Regions from separate parts of the Salana multivorans genome, predicted to be linked through region 2. Evidence: predicted binding sites of a transcription regulator. Region 2 holds the regulator's gene; each other region holds the start of a gene.
The links. Region 2 encodes HrcA, which represses chaperone genes, less so after heat shock. Its sites were predicted from a motif close to TTNGCACTCGNNNNNNNCGAGTGCNAA; they were not measured.
Positions count from the first base shown of each region.

Region 1: groL (chaperonin GroEL) is a predicted target of HrcA. The motif match lies at 2,712-2,738, and genes of this name have one in related genera.
Region 3: EDD28_RS07695 (Hsp20/alpha crystallin family protein) is a predicted target of HrcA. The motif match lies at 1,832-1,858, and genes of this name have one in related genera.

Region 1 is NZ_RKHQ01000001.1:565,239-570,402, forward strand. Features, by position in the region: gene pulA (pullulanase-type alpha-1,6-glucosidase) at 1-586, opposite strand, end outside; gene groL (chaperonin GroEL) at 971-2,596, opposite strand; gene EDD28_RS02655 (prolyl oligopeptidase family serine peptidase) at 2,795-4,972, opposite strand; gene mqo (malate dehydrogenase (quinone)) at 5,159-5,164, opposite strand, start outside.
Region 2 is NZ_RKHQ01000002.1:166,030-171,193, reverse strand. Features, by position in the region: gene EDD28_RS13030 (PhoH family protein) at 1-766, opposite strand, end outside; gene dnaJ (molecular chaperone DnaJ) at 763-1,893, opposite strand; gene hrcA (heat-inducible transcriptional repressor HrcA) at 1,979-3,031, opposite strand; gene EDD28_RS13015 (DUF3097 family protein) at 3,175-4,092, shown strand; gene EDD28_RS13010 (hypothetical protein) at 4,148-4,933, opposite strand; gene EDD28_RS13005 (hypothetical protein) at 5,070-5,164, opposite strand, start outside.
Region 3 is NZ_RKHQ01000001.1:1,764,835-1,769,998, forward strand. Features, by position in the region: gene EDD28_RS07685 (CotH kinase family protein) at 1-929, shown strand, start outside; gene EDD28_RS07690 (hypothetical protein) at 1,206-1,598, opposite strand; gene EDD28_RS07695 (Hsp20/alpha crystallin family protein) at 1,915-2,403, shown strand; gene EDD28_RS07700 (uracil-xanthine permease family protein) at 2,543-3,883, opposite strand; gene pgi (glucose-6-phosphate isomerase) at 4,111-5,164, shown strand, end outside.

The sequences.
Region 1 (5,164 bases), on a different contig from region 2:
CGGAGTCCTCGCCGCCACGGTCGTTGGTGGTGTCGCCGTTCGCGAACCGGTCCGTCATGACGAAGTAGAAGACCTCGTCGCCCCCCGCCTGCCGGACGGGGTCCGCCACGAGGGCGGAGTCGGCGTCGCTCACATCGCCGGCCAGGTCGAGGGGCACGAGGCCCGTGCGCTTGGTGGTGGCGTCGAAGGTGAACCGCAGGCGGGTCTCCCCCGCGAGCACGAGCGGCGTGTTGCCCGAGCCGCCCTCGCGGCCGTAGGACTCCTCCCACGCGTGGTCGTAGGTCACCTTGTACTCGTAGCTGCCCGCCGGGAGCGTGAACTCGGCGGCGTAGACGCCGTCGGTCCCGGTCGGCGCGAGGTCGGTCGCGGTGCACTCCGGCTGCCAGTCACCGGCGCAGCCGAGCTCGGACTGCAGGCTGCCGACGAGGGTGAGGGGCCGCGGGGCTGCCGCCGCCGGCGCGACCGGCGTCGCGGCGAGAGCCGCGCCGAGACCGGTCGCGGCGAGGGCGAGAGCGGCGAGCGCGGCAGCCGGGCGACGGCTCTGCCGCCTCGTGCTGACGCCGCGCGAAGAACTGTGCTGAGACACGGGACGATCCGTTCGTCGGCTGCGGGGGTTCCGCGGTGACGCCTGCACTGGCGCCCCGCGAGGTCACCATCGTCCCAAGGCATGGGACGTTGCGCAAGACTTGCAGCGAAGTTGCATCAACGTGAGGACGATTAGCGCTGATTTGTGACTGCGGGAGTGTGAAGGGGGTCACAGCGTCGGCGTGTCGAGGGGGGCGTGTTGCAACGATTGCGGGCGCGAGTTGCGGCGGGCGGCCGAGCGCCGCGTCGGAGCGGCGCAGACGGGGGGCGGCGGAGCAGCGGAGCGTGCGCGACGCGTCGGGAAAAGCCGAGCGGCGGGCGGCCCACCCGAGGGTGGACCGCCCGCCGCTGCGGTGATGCGGAAGGCTGAGCGCCTAGGCCTCGATCAGAAGCCCATGCCGCCCATCTCGTCGCCGCCGGCCGGGACGGCCGGAGCCTTCTCCGGCTTGTCGGCGACGACGGCCTCGGTCGTGAGGAAGAGACCGGCGATCGACGCGGCGTTCTGCAGCGCCGAGCGGGTCACCTTGACCGGGTCGTTGACGCCCGCGGCGAGCAGGTCCTCGTACACGCCGGTCGCGGCGTTGAGGCCGTGCCCGGCCGGGAGGTTGCGGACCTTCTCGGCCACGACGCCGCCCTCGAGACCGGCGTTCTCGGCGATCTGCTTGAGCGGGGCGTCGATGGCGACCTCGACGATCTTGGCGCCCGTCGCCTCGTCACCGACGAGCTCGAGGCCCGCGAGGGCCTCCTTGCCGGCCTGGATGAGCGCGACGCCACCACCGGCGACGATGCCCTCCTCGACCGCGGCCTTGGCGTTGCGGACGGCGTCCTCGATGCGGTGCTTGCGCTCCTTGAGCTCGACCTCCGTCGCGGCACCCGCCTTGATGAGGGCGACGCCACCGGCCAGCTTCGCGAGGCGCTCCTGGAGCTTCTCGCGGTCGTAGTCGGAGTCGGAGTTCTCGATCTCGGCGCGGATCTGGTTGATCCGGCCGTCGAGGAGCTCCTTGTCCCCGGCACCCTCGACGATCGTGGTCTCGTCCTTGGAGACGACGACCTTGCGCGCCTGGCCGAGCACCGACAGGTCGGCGTTCTCGAGCGTGAGACCGACGGTCTCGGAGATGACCTGGCCGCCCGTGAGGATGGCCATGTCCTGCAGCATCGCCTTGCGGCGGTCGCCGAAGCCCGGGGCCTTGACGGCGACGGACTTGAAGATGCCGCGGATCTTGTTCACCACGAGGGTGGCGAGCGCCTCGGAGTCGACGTCCTCGGCGATGATGAGGAGCGGCTTGCCGGACTGGATGACCTTCTCCAGCAGCGGCAGCAGGTCCTTGACCGAGGAGATCTTCGACTCGACGAGCAGGATGAACGGGTCGTCGAGGACGGCCTCCTGACGCTCCTGGTCGGTGACGAAGTACGCCGAGAGGTAGCCCTTGTCGAAGCGCATGCCCTCGGTGAACTCGAGCTCGATGCCGAGGGCGTTGGACTCCTCGACCGAGATGACGCCCTCCTTGCCGACCTTGAAGATCGCCTCGGCGATCTTCTCGCCGATCTCGACGTCGTTCGCGGAGATCGCGGCGGTCGCGGCGACCTGCTCCTGCGTCTCGACCTCCTTGGCCTGCTCGCGCAGCGCCTCGGTGACGGCCGCGACGGCCTTGTCGATGCCCCGCTTGAGGGCGATGGGGTTGGCGCCGGCGGCGACGTTGCGCAGACCCTCGCGAACGAGCGCCTGGGCGAGCACGGTGGCGGTCGTGGTGCCGTCACCCGCGATGTCGTCCGTCTTCTTGGCGACCTCCTTGACGAGCTCGGCGCCGATCTTCTCGAACGGCTCCTCCAGCTCGATCTCCTTGGCGATGGAGACGCCGTCGTTCGTGATCGTGGGGGCGCCCCACTTCTTCTCGAGAACGACGTTGCGACCCTTCGGGCCGAGCGTGACCTTGACGGTGTCGGCGAGGCGGTTGAGGCCACGCTCCATCCCGCGGCGGGCCTCCTCGTCGAAGGCAATGATCTTGGCCATGTGGCTGCGATCCTCCTGGTGAGATTCGAACGGACCGGGCGACGCCCGCGACGGACGGCCCCGCACCGGCCGGGCCTGTCCCGACCGCCGCGTGACCTCGCCACCCTGGTCACAGTTGTCACTCTCGATGCGAGAGTGCTAACTGAGATTTTGGCACTCTCGCACCGAGAGTGCAAGCAGCGCTCCCCCGTCGACCGGCTAGGCCCGCGGGCGGGGCAGGTGACGCTCCCACCAGTCGAGCACGGCCTCGAACCGCTGCCGCCGGTGCTTCGGACGACCCGAGCGGGACAGCTCGTGCCCCTCCCCCGGGAACAGCAGCAGCTCGGCCGGGACACCCCGCCGGCGCAGCCCCACGTACCAGCGCTGCCCCTGCTCCACCGGGCAGCGCCAGTCCTGCTCGGAGTGGACGACCAGCGTCGGGGTCACGACCTGACCGATGCGCGCCATCGGGCTCTGCGCCGCGACCAGCTCGGGGTCCTCACCGACGTAGCGCAGCCCGAAGAACCAGCCGATGTCGCTCGACCCCTCGAAGCTGACCGGGTCGAGGAACCCGCGCTCGACGATCGCCCCGCGGAACCGCTCGGCCGCGTCGGGCCGGGTCGTCAGCCACGCCGTGAGGTAGCCGCCGTAGGAGCCGCCCATGACGCCGACGCGGTCGGCGTCGAGCTCCGGGTGCGTCGCCAGGGCGTGGTCCAGCAGGGCGAGGACGTCGTCGGCGTCCACCGTCCCGAAACCGCCGAGGATCGCGCGCCCGTGCGAGCTGCCGTAGCCCGCCGACCCCCGCAGGTTGCCGTAGACGACGGCGTAGCCGGCGCCCGCCGCCACCGCGACCTCGTCGAAGAACACGTCCTCGTAGGCCGCGTACGGCCCGCCGTGGATCATGAGCAGCGTCGGGTACGGCCCGGCGCCGAACTCCTCGGGGTCGGGCGTCACCAGCCAGCCGTGCACGGGCGTGCCGTCCGGCGCACTCGCACCGTCGAGCTCGACCGGGAGCCGGAGCTCGCCGCCGACGGCGTCGCGCAGCGGCGCCGCCAGGTCGGTCAGCGCGGTGAGACCGTCGACGCCGCCGGCGTCGAGCGTCGCCGGCTCGATCTGCACCACCTCGCCGGGGCTGTCCGGCAGCGTCACGCTCGCGATGACGCGGCCGTCCGGCAGCGACGCCGCGCCCGTCACGCTGCCGGGGTGGACGACGTCGACGCCGCCGTCACCGCTCACGCGGACCAGCTCCGTGCGACCGCGCCGGGTCCGGCGCAGCAGCGCGCCCCCGTCGGCCGTGGTCTCGAACGCCCCGGCCCCGACGCCGCCGAGCAGGTCGTCGACCTCGGGGTCCGTCAGCCGCTCGGCGTCGACGAGCCCGGTGCCGACCAGGCGGGCGCGGACGAGGGCGGGGTTGCGGCCGACGTAGTCGAGGCCGTCAGCCCCGAGGTCGCGCACGAGGAGGTGGAGCAGCATCGCCTGGTCGGGGTCGGGCGCGACCGCGAGCGCGTCGACCGTGAGGCCGTCTGCGACGCCGTCCCGCGTGAACGGCGTGAGCGCGTCGAGGGCGACGACCTCCTGCCGGACCGGGACGGGCAGACCGCGGCGGTGAGCTGCGGCGTCGGAGTCGTCAGCGGTGCGCGAGTCGTCGGCGGTGCCGTCGGTGGCCCGCTCGATCTCCGCGACCTCGGGCAGCGCGAGCCGGACGAGGTCCGTGACGAGCGCGTCGTCCCGCCCCCGGCGCACGAGCAGGGCGTCGCCGGCGGGCGTCCACGTCACGTCGGCGAAGGACGGACCGGCCTCCGGGGTGTCGCCACCGGTGAGGCGGAGCGGTGCCCTGGGCGTGGCCGGCGGCGCGGTGGGTGCGGCCGGGAGCGGGACGTCGACGACGAACACGTGGGCGGGGCGGCCCTCGGTGAAGCCGATGCCGTCGTGACGGTAGGTGAAGGTGGTGATGTGGCGCGCGGGCTCGGCGTCGGGACCGACCCCGTCGGTCGTGCCGTAGCGGCCCTCCTCCGGGACACGCGCCACGTAGGCGATCCGGCCGGAGTCGGGCGACCAGGCGGGGCGGCCGGAGACGCCGAGCTGGTGGCTCGTGAGCACGACGGGCTCGCCGCCGCGCACGTCGAGCACCGCGAGCTGCGCGGGTCCCGACTCGCCGGCGCGCAGGAACGCGATCCAGCGGCCGTCGGGCGAGACGACCGGCTCGCTGTCGCGCGGGCCCGCGGTCAGCGCGAGCGCCGGGGCGCCGGGCTCGGCGAGGTCGAGTCGCCAGAGCCGGGAGCGGTAGGCGTCGGCGTCGAGGTCGGGCCGGGAGACGGCGACGACGGCGAGGGCGCCGTCCGGGCTCACCGCGGGACGGCCGGGGATGCGCAGGAGGTCGAGGTGCTCGGGCTTCACCCCTCGACCCTAGGCCAGCGGTCGCAGCCGGCGCTGGCTCGAGGCCCCGTCCGCTCTCCGCGGATCGTCGCACCCGCCACCCCGACCGATGCGGCGCGTCGCACTGGACACGCCGTGTGGAGCACGATGACGCCGGGACGGATCCGCGGAGAGCGGACACCCTGGCGGCCGACCGAGCGGACCGGGCTAGAC
Region 2 (5,164 bases):
TGTTCTGGGCCTCGTCGAGCACGATGAACGCGCCGTTCAGCGTCCGACCGCGCATGTACGCCAGCGGCGCGACCTCGATGACGCCGGAGGCCATGAGCCGCGGGATCGAGTCCGGGTCGAGCATGTCGTGCAGCGCGTCGTAGAGCGGGCGCAGGTAGGGGTCGATCTTCTCGGTGAGCGTGCCGGGCAGGAAGCCGAGCCGCTCCCCCGCCTCGACCGCCGGACGCGTGAGGAGGAGGCGCGAGACCTCCTTGTTCTGGAGCGCCTGGACGGCCTTCGCCATCGCGAGGTAGGTCTTGCCCGTTCCGGCGGGGCCGATGCCGAAGGTGACCGTGTTGCGGTCGATCGCCTCGACGTACTCCTTCTGCCCGACGGTCTTGGGGCGGATCGTCTTGCCGCGCGCCGAGAGGATGTTCGTCGTCATGACGCTCGCCGGCGACGTCGCGGCCGGCGAGCGCAGCATGGCGATCGCGCGGTCGACGGCGTCGGCGGACAGCGGCTGGGCCGCCATCGAGATCTGCGACAGCTCCTCGAGCAGGCGCGCGGCCAGCTCCACCTCGCCGCGCGGGCCCTCGAGCGTGAGCAGGCGGTCGCGGGCGTGCACGTCGACGGCGGGGAACCCGCGCTCGACGGCGCGCAGCACCTCGTCGGCCGGCCCCAGGAGCGCGCGCGGGTCGACGCCGTCGGCGAGCTCGAGCCGGTGCACCACCGGCGTGCGCGACTCCGCGCCCGGCTGCCCCGAGCCGCCGCCCGGCTGCGCCGTCACGAGCGCCCCGCCAGCTTGTCGCGCAACCGGGCGAACATCCCGGCCCCGACGGGGGCCAGGCGCGCGGCCGGCGACTCCTCGCCGCGCAGCCCGGCGAGCTCGCGCAGCAGCTCCTGCTGGCGCTCGTCGAGCTTGGTCGGCACCTGGACGTCGAGGTGGACGTGCAGGTCCCCGCGGCCGTGCCCGCGCAGCCGGCCCATGCCCTTGCCGCGCAGCGTCAGCACCTCGTCCGGCTGCGTGCCGGGCGCGATGTCGAGGTCGAGCTGGCCGTCGAGCGACTCGACCGTCAGCACCGTCCCGAGCGCCGCCGCCGTCATGGGCAGGCTCACGGTGCAGTGCAGGTCGTCGCCGCGGCGCGTGAACACCGGGTGCGGGAGCTCGCGCACCTCGACGTAGAGGTCACCGGCGGGACCGCCACCCGGACCGACCTCGCCCTGCCCGGTCAGCTTGATCCGCGACCCGGTCTCGACGCCGGCCGGCACGTCGACGCCGATCGTCCGCCGCGTGCGGACGCGGCCCTCGCCGGAGCACTCGAGGCAGGGCTCGGGGATCGTCGAGCCGTAGCCCTGGCAGGCGTCACAGCGCGCCTGCGTCATGACGTTGCCGAGGAAGGAGCGCGCCACGCGCTGGACCATGCCGCGGCCGCCGCACACGCTGCACGGCCGCGGCGAGGTGCCCGGGCGCGCGCAGGAGCCGTGGCACGTGCCGCACACGACGGCCGTCTCGACCGTGAGGTCCCGGTGCACGCCGAACGCGGCCTCGGCCAGGTCGAGGTCGATCCGCACGAGCGCGTCCTGGCCGCGCCGCGAGCGCGGAACGGGGCCGCGGGCCGTCGCGCCGGCCGTGTTGAACAGCGTCTCGAACAGGTCGCCGAAGCCGAAGCCGCCCATCCCGGGGCCGCCGGCTCCGCCGGCGCCGAACGCCGAGGGTCCACCGAGGTCGTACATCCGGCGCTTCTCCGGGTCCGTGAGGACCTCGGCCGCCATCGTCACCTCCTTGAACTTCTCGGCGGACTCCTCGCCGGCGACGTCCGGGTGGTACTGGCGCGCCAGCTTCCGGTAGGCGCGCTTGATCTCCTCGGTGGTGGCGTCACGCGAGACGCCGAGGATCTCGTAGTAGTCGGTCACGAGCGATGGGCTCCTGTAGTGCGAGGGAACGGACGGTCGGTCGAGCTGGTGGCGTCGGTCGGGCGAGCGGCCGGGTAGTCGGGGCTCACTCGAGCGGCGAGACGAATCGGGACAGGTAGCGTGCGACGGCTCGCACGGCCGCCATGGTGCCGGGGTAGTCCATCCGGGTCGGCCCGAGCACGCCGAGGTAGGCGAGCGCGTCCCCCGTGCCCTCGCGGCCGTAGGGGGCAGCGACGAGCGACGCGTGCGCGAGCGGGGAGTAGCCGTTCTCGGCGCCGATCCGCACCGTGACGTCGCCGCCCGCCTCGCCCTCCGACGCGACGTCGGCGAGCAGGTTCATGAGGACGACCTGCTCCTCCAGCGCCTCGAGGACGGGCTGGAGGCCGTGGTAGAAGTCGAGCGGCGAGCGCGTGAGGTGGCTGTGGCCCGCCATGACGAGGCGGTCCTCGACCTCCTCCGTGAGCGTCTCGACGACGACCTCGGCGATCTGTCGGGCGAGCTCCGCGACGCCGGGCGCCACGACGTCCGGGACCGCGCGCAGGCTGAGCCCGAGCTCGGGCATCCGCCGGCCGGCCGCGGCGACGTTGAACCGGACCCGCAGGTCGGCCACCTCGGCCTCGTCCGGCGCCGCGGCGCCGTCCGGCAGCGTCACGGTGCGCTGCTCGACGCGGCCGGAGTCGGTGATGATGACGGTCATGACGCGGCCGTTCGCCAGCGGCACCACCTCGAGGTGGCGCAGCGCCGAGCGGCGCAGCGACGGGTACTGCACGACCGCCGCCTGCTGCGTGAGCTGCGCGAGGAGCCGCACGGTGCGCTCGACCGCGTCGTCGAGGTCGACCGCCTCGAACAGGAAGGTCTCGATCGCGCGCCGCTCGGCCGGGCTGAGCGCCTTGAGCGCCGCGAGGTGGTCGACGAAGAGCCGGTAGCCGGCGTCCGTCGGGATCCGCCCGGCCGACGTGTGCGGCTGGGCGATGTACCCCTCCTGCTCCAGCGCGGCCATGTCGTTGCGGATGGTCGCCGGGGAGACGCCCAGTGCGTGCCGCTCGACGAGCGCGCGCGAGCCGACCGGCTCCTGGGTCGAGACGTAGTCGGAGACGATGGCGCGCAGGACGTCGAGCCGACGGTTCTTCGTGCTCATCGCTCCTCCTCGCTGACGCTGACCCGACGCTCACCCGACGCAGCGCGGCGCGGTCAGCACTCACCGACCGCGAGTGCCAATTCTACGCCCGCGTGCCAGCGCGCCTCCCGGCGCGCGCGACATCGGGCGGGTTAGCCTCCAACGTGACCGATCGGACCCTCTCCTTCCCCGGCGACCCGTACGGGGCCGACGTGCTGGCCGGCGGCGGGCGCGGCCAGGCGGCCGACCCGCGCGTCCGGACGGGAGCGCGTCGGCCGACGCGGGACGAGCTCGCCGTGCCCGGCCTCGTGGTCGAGGACGTCGCGACCGGGTTCGTCGGCGAGATCATGGCGCTGGAGCGCACGAACGGCGGCGACGTCGTCGTGCTCGAGGACCGCGCCGGGCGTCGCCGCTCGTTCGCGCTCGGCGCCGGGTTCTGGCTCGACGGGGCACCCGTCCGGCTGGTCCGGCCGCCCCGGGTGGCGGAGTCGGCGCCGCGTGCGCGGACGGCGTCGGGATCGCTCGCTGTGGCGGGAGCGAGGGCGCGGGTCGCCCGCGCCTCGCGGATCTGGGTCGAGGGCAAGCACGACGCGGAGCTCGTCGAGAAGGTCTGGGGCGACGACCTGCGCCTGGAGGGGATCGTCGTCGAGCTGCTCGAGGGCGCCGACCACCTGGCCGAGGTGCTCACCGGCTTCCAGCCGGGGCCGACCCGCCGGGCCGGCGTCCTGCTCGACCATCTCGTGCCCGGCTCGAAGGAGCGGCGTCTGGCCGACGACGCGCTGCGCGCTCTCGGACCGGCCGCGGCGCACGTGCGCGTGCTCGGCCACCCGTACGTCGACGTCTGGCAGGCCGTGCGACCCGAGCGGGTCGGGCTGCGGGCGTGGCCGGACGTGCCGCGCGGCACCGACATCAAGGTCGGGACGCTGCGGGCGCTGGGCTGGCCGACCGGCTCCCCCGCCGACGTCGCGCAGGGCTGGCGCCGGATCCTGCGCCAGGTCCGCGACTACCGCGACCTGTCGCCGGCGCTGCTCGGCCGCGTCGAGGAGCTCGTCGACTTCGTCACGGTCGGCGACGGGGACTGACGGCGGCGGGGCTTGCCGCACGGCGGGCTTGCCGCACGGCGGGCCCGGGGCGCCGTCAGACGATGACGACCTCCTCGCCGCGGATCGCGACGTAGAGCCGGGCGTAGGCGGTCACGGCCACCGGGATCGCGACCACCAGGCCGACGAAGCACGCCAGGGCACCCAGCGCGAGGACCACGAGGCAGAGCAGCGCCAGCAGGAGCGTCTGGCCGAGGTTCTCCCGGACGAGACGGAGGGAGGCGCCGATCGCGGCACCGGCCCGGCCGGGGTCGTCCGAGAGCGCGAACGGCGCGAACGCCAGCCCGAGCGACGCGACCAGGCAGACCAGGGCGACGGCCGACGACACCGAGACGGGCGACGTGCTCGACGCCGGCGCGAGCGCCGGCAGCAGGGTGAGCACGGCGATCACGCCGGCGTAGCCGAACCAGCCGCGCGGCAGCGACCAGCAGTCAGCGAACCGCAGGGCACCCGTCCGCACCACCCGGAGCGCGCCGCGCGCGAGGAGGAGCGTGAGGACGCCCGTGACGAGCCCGGAGAGCAGCATCGCGGCGGCACCGACGAGGTAGGTGCGCCAGCCGGACCACGTGCCGAGGAGCACCGCGCCGTTGGCGAGGAACCCGGGGTCGCCGGTGAGAAGCCGGAGCGGGAGGCTGAGCGCCGCGAGCGCCACCCAGACGACCGCGACCAGCCCGCACAGCGTGCCGACGCCGCGCGGGAACATGCTCAGCGCGTCGGACACGGCCCGCGTCGCCGACACGGGGACGACGCCCGGCGGGCCGGCGAACCGGCCGACCGGCGGGCCCGACACGAAGCCGACGCCGTCGCCGACGGCGTCGAGCACGGGTCGGTCAGCTGGAAGGGGTGGCAGAGACGGACCAGCCGGGCCCCCTGAGGGACCCGGCTGGCTCGGGCTGCCGTACGGACCGGGCGGCGGCGGTGCGCCGTAGGGATCCTCTGGCGTCGTCATGCGATGGCGCTCAGGGAGCGACGTAGCCGCCCGTGAGGCGGCGGTACTGGTAGGTGAGCGCGAGGTAGGCCCACGGCATCGTCACGAGGAGACCGATGAAGCAGA
Region 3 (5,164 bases), on a different contig from region 2:
CGGAGTCGTTCGAGGTCAAGGCCGGGCCCGACGACTATGCGCCGCTGGCCGAGCTGCTCGACCTCCTGGCGAACGGCTCGGAGGAGGAGCTGGCCGAGCGGCTGCCCGAGCTGGTGGACCTCGACTCGTTCGCGACCTATCTCGCCCTCGAGGAGCTGATGGGCAACTTCGACACGATCGACGGACCGGGGAACAACGGCTACCTGTTCTGGGACTCGGAGACGCGGATGTTCACGGTGGTCGCCTGGGACCACGACCGCGCGTTCGGCGTCCAGCTCGGGGGCGGAGGCGCGGGGGGTGCCGGTGGCTTCCCCGGCGGCGCGCCCGGCGGAGCCGCCGACGGCGCCGACGGGACGGACGGGGCCGCCGGCGGGCCCGACGGCGCCGCGGGTGGACGACCGGGCGGGATGGAGCCGCCGGGCGGCATGCAGCTTCCCGACGGCGCCGAGCTTCCCGACGGGGTCCAGCCGCCCGAGGGTTTCGAGCCTCCGACCGGGGTCGACGGCGAGGCGCCCGGGACGGGCTTCGGCGGCACGGCACCGGGTGGCGGCATGGGCGGTGGCAGCGCACTCGCGACCGCGATGGAGAGCAGCGAGGAGTGGTCGGCGCTCATCGAGGAGAAGAAGGCCGAGCTGACGACCTCGCTCCTCGACTCCGGCGTGCTCGCCGCCTCGGTCGAGGCCTGGTTCGCGGCCGTGGCGCCGTCGGGCCTCGTCGCCGAGGAGACGCTGCGGTCCGAGGCCGACGCGATCATCGCCTACGAGGACGGACGCGGCAGCTCCGAGGCCTCGGGCATGGCCGGCGGTGGTCGTCAGCAGGACGGTCAGCGTCCCGGCGACGTGCCGAGCCCGGGCGGAGCCGACGGCTCGGGCACCGACGAGTCCGCTGGGACGAGCGACGTGACGTCGTCGGCCGTCGGCGCCGCCTGAGATCCGGCGCCGCCTGAGATCCGGCGACGCCTGAGATCCGGCGACGCCGCCGACCGAGCTCACCGCTCGGACGACACCGACGCCGAGCGAGCCGACGGTGCGGGGCCGGCCGCTGGGACACCGAGCGGGCCGCCCGGCCGAGCCGAGTGGGTCGGCCGGACGGATCGACGACGCCGGGCGAGCCCGAGACGCGGCGCAAGCCCGGTGACACCGGGCGAACCCGACGACGCCGAGCGAGCGGACGGTCCACCGGGCCGGGCCCGGTGACGCGGTCCGTCAGGCGGTGGTCGCCAGCGCGTAGCGCACGGCGTCGGCGGCCGCCTGCGGCGTGAGTCGCCGGGTCGAGCGGACCGCGACGTGGCTGGGAGTGTTGTCGACCAGGTCGCCGTCGGTCGCGACCTCGATGCCCCACGAGCGGGGCTTGTCGAGCGGACGCTCGCGATCGGTGCGCGAGGTCGTCCGGCCGCGGTCGACCAGGAGGAAGACGCGACGGCCGTCGTCGAGGAACGCGACCGGCACCGGGCGGGCGAACGCGTCGGGCGAGGACATCTCGCCGCGCACGATGGCGGCGACGAGGGCCTCGGTCTCGCGGACGGCGCGGGCGGTCTCGGCATCGCGTGCCGGGAAGGCCTGGTCGATGGTGTGGTTGTCGAAGTGAGAGATGGACATGGGTACTGCTCCTTGATCGAGTGACCCGGTCTCGGGCCGCGGCGGCGCGCTCTCGTTGCGCGCCCGGCCGCTGGCGGGGGCCGGGGTCGCGCGGCTGCTGCCCCAAGGGTGGGACGCTGCCGCAGGCGAACAGTCAACTCTACAGCATGCTCCGTGCGATGTCACGTGGTTGATGGCCGTCAGGGGAGTCGAGCGGCCCCGGTTCGCCTTGAGCGAACCCGACTCAACTTTGACTGGCACTCGTCGGGCGAGAGTGCTAGAACTGTGGGTGTGAGCGGGACCGAACCCGGTCCCCCCGACCTGAAGGAGTGGAGACATGGCACGCACGTACGACCCGTTCCGTGAGCTCGACCGACTCATGGGCCAGATGCTCACCGCCGAGCGCGCGAGCACCCAGATGCCGATGGACCTGTACCGGTCCGGTGACCACTACGTCCTGGCGATGGACCTGCCCGGGGCCGACCCCGGCAGCATCGACGTCAACGTCGAGGACCGCACCCTGACGATCCGCGCTCAGCGGACGACCCCCGAGACCGGCGACGTCCAGTGGCTGGCCAAGGAGCGCCCGTCGGGCACGTACGCCCGCCAGCTCACCGTCGGTCGCGGCCTCGCCCTCGACCAGATCAGCGCCTCCTACAGCGACGGCGTCCTCACGCTCACCATCCCGGTGGCGCAGGAGGCCAAGCCGCGCCGGATCGAGGTCCAGCACGGCGCCCCGACGACCGTGCTCGCCGCGGCGACGGACGCGGAGAACGCCGGAGCCGTCGCCGGCGAGAGCCGGCCCGTCGAGGTCGCCGCCGGCTGATCCGCGGCCGGCTGATCCGGCGCCGTCGTCCGCCGCGGGAGCGACGGCACGGGGCAGACGCAACGGGTCGGGCCCGCACTCGCGCGAGTGCAGGCCCGACCCGTCCGTGCTGAGCCTCTGCGCCGCGGCGCCGGCTCGGTCAGACCGCCTCGTCCGCGGGGACCGAGGCGGGCGACGCCGGCTCCTGGTGGGTGCCGCGCCACCGCGCGATCCACCGCATCGCGTGGTAGATCGCGAGCGCGCCGAACGAGCCGAGCGCGATGCCCTCGAACGTGAGCGCACCCCAGCCCCAGGTGAAGTTGGCGATGCCGACGATGAGCGCGACGGCGGCCGTCGTGAGGTTCACCGGGTCGGCGAAGTCGACCTTGTTCTGCACCCAGATGCGCGCGCCGAGGATGCCGATCATGCCGTAGAGCACGGTGCCGGCGCCGCCGAGCACGCCCCCGGGGATCGTCGCGATGAGCGCACCGAACTTGGGCGAGAGCGAGAGCAGGAACGCCGTGATCGCCGCGACGAGGTAGGCGGCCGTCGAGTAGACGCGCGTGGCCGCCATGACGCCGATGTTCTCGGCGTAGGTCGTCGTGCCGGACCCGCCGCCAGCGCCGGCGAGGGTCGTGGCGAGGCCGTCGGCGAACAGGGCGCGCCCGGTCATGGGGTCGAGGTCCTCGCCGGTCATCGCGGCGACGGACTTGAGGTGGCCGATGTTCTCGGCGATGAGGACGAGGACGACGGGGACGAACAGCCCGAGCACGGCCACGGAGAACTGCGGCGTCTGGAAGTGCGGCAGCCCGACCCAGCCGGCCTCGCGGACGAGGTCGAAGCTGACCTCGCCCCGGACGAGCGCGCAGGCGTAGCCGACGAGGACGCCGAGCAGGATCGACAGCCGCCCGAGGATGCCCTTGAACAGGACCGTCGCGAGGATGACGGCGAGGATCGTGACGATCGCCGTCACGGGCGCGACCTGCACGTTGTTCCACGCGGCCGGCGCGAGGTTGAAGCCGATGAGCATGACGATCGTGCCCGTGAGGATCGGCGGCATCACCCGGTCGATCCAGGAGTGCCCGATCCAGTTGACCAGCAGCCCGACGAGGGCGAGCAGCACGCCCGCCACCACGACGCCGCCGAGCGCCACCGCCATCCCACCCTGCTCGTTCGCCGCCGCGATCGGCGCGATGAACGCGAAGCTCGAGCCGAGGTAGCTCGGCACGCGACCGCGCGTGATGAGCAGGAACAGGAAGGTGCCGATGCCCGAGAAGAACAGCGTCGTCGCCGGCGGGAGGCCCGTGATGAGCGGCACGAGGAAGGTCGCTCCGAACATGGCGACGACGTGCTGCATCCCGATGCCGATGGTGCGCGGCCAGCTCAGGCGCTGGTGCGGCCCGACCACCTGCCCGCCCGCGATGTGACGGCCGTCGCCGTAGAGGTTCCAGGAGAAGATGCCCGGGCGGGTGCCCCACGGGGGCGTTGTCTGCTGCGACATGGCGGTGTCCTTCGGGTCGATGGCCGAGAACACCCTAGTGATCCCCGACCCCGCCGCGTCGCTCGTTCCGGCCCGCCGCGCCGATCCGGGTGGGACGCGGGCGACGGCGGTTCGTCCGGTGCCGCGCGACGACGGTGGCGGGGCTCGTCCACAGCCCCCGGGCGCTCGTCCACAGGTAGGTCGTACGTCGGAGGTCACCGTCGGTGGAGGCCACTAGCGTTACGGACATGAGCGCTCCGATCGATCCCACGACCACCGCAGCCTGGGCCCGCCTGGCCGACCTCGAGGCCTCCTTCGCCCCGGACCTGCGCGCCTGGTTCGCCGCCGACCCCACCCGGGCCACCCGCTACACCAAGCAGCTCGCCGACCTCCACGTCGACCTGTCGAAGAACCTCCTGACGGACGAGCTGCTCGCCGCGCTCGTGGCGCTCGCGGAGGAGACCCGGGTGCTCGATCGCTACCGCGCGATGCTCGTCGGCGAGCACATCAACACGACGGAGGACCGCGCCGTGCTGCACACGGCGCTGCGTCGTCCGGCTGGCGCCGAGCCGGGGCTCGTGGTCGACGGGCAGGACGTCGACCACGACGTCCAGGAGGTGCTCGCGCGCATCGACGCCTTCGCCGAGCGGGTCCGCGACGGGCAGTGGCGCGGCCTGACGGGCAAGCGCGTGACGCACGTCGTCAACATCGGGATCGGCGGCTCGGACCTCGGCCCCGTCATGGTCTACGAGGCGCTCCAGCCGTACGCGACGGCCGGCATCGAGGCGCGGTTCGTCTCCAACATCGACCCGACGGACCTCGCGCAGAAGACCGCGGACCTCGATCCCGAGACCACGCTGTTCGTCGTCGCCAGCAAGACGTTCACGACGCTGGAGACGCTGACGAACGCGCGGCTCGCGCGGGACTGGCTGTGGGCCGGGCTGGCGGAGCGCGGCGCGCTCGGCGACGCGGACGGGGCGCGGGCGGAGGCCGTCGCGCACCATTTCGTCGCGGTGTCCACCGCCCTGGACAAGGTCGCAGCGTTCGGCATCGACCCGACCAACGCGTTCGGGTTCTGGGACTGGGTCGGCGGGCGCTACTCGGTCGACTCGGCCATCGGGCTCACGCTCGCGATCGCGCTCGGGCCCGACGTGTTCCGGGAGCTGCTCTCGGGCTTCCACGCGGTCGACGACCACGTCGCGACGACGCCGCTCGAGGACAACGTCCCCGTCCTCATGGGGCTGCTGAACATCTGGTACGTCAACTTCCTCGGCGCGCAGACCCACGCCGTGCTGCCCTACG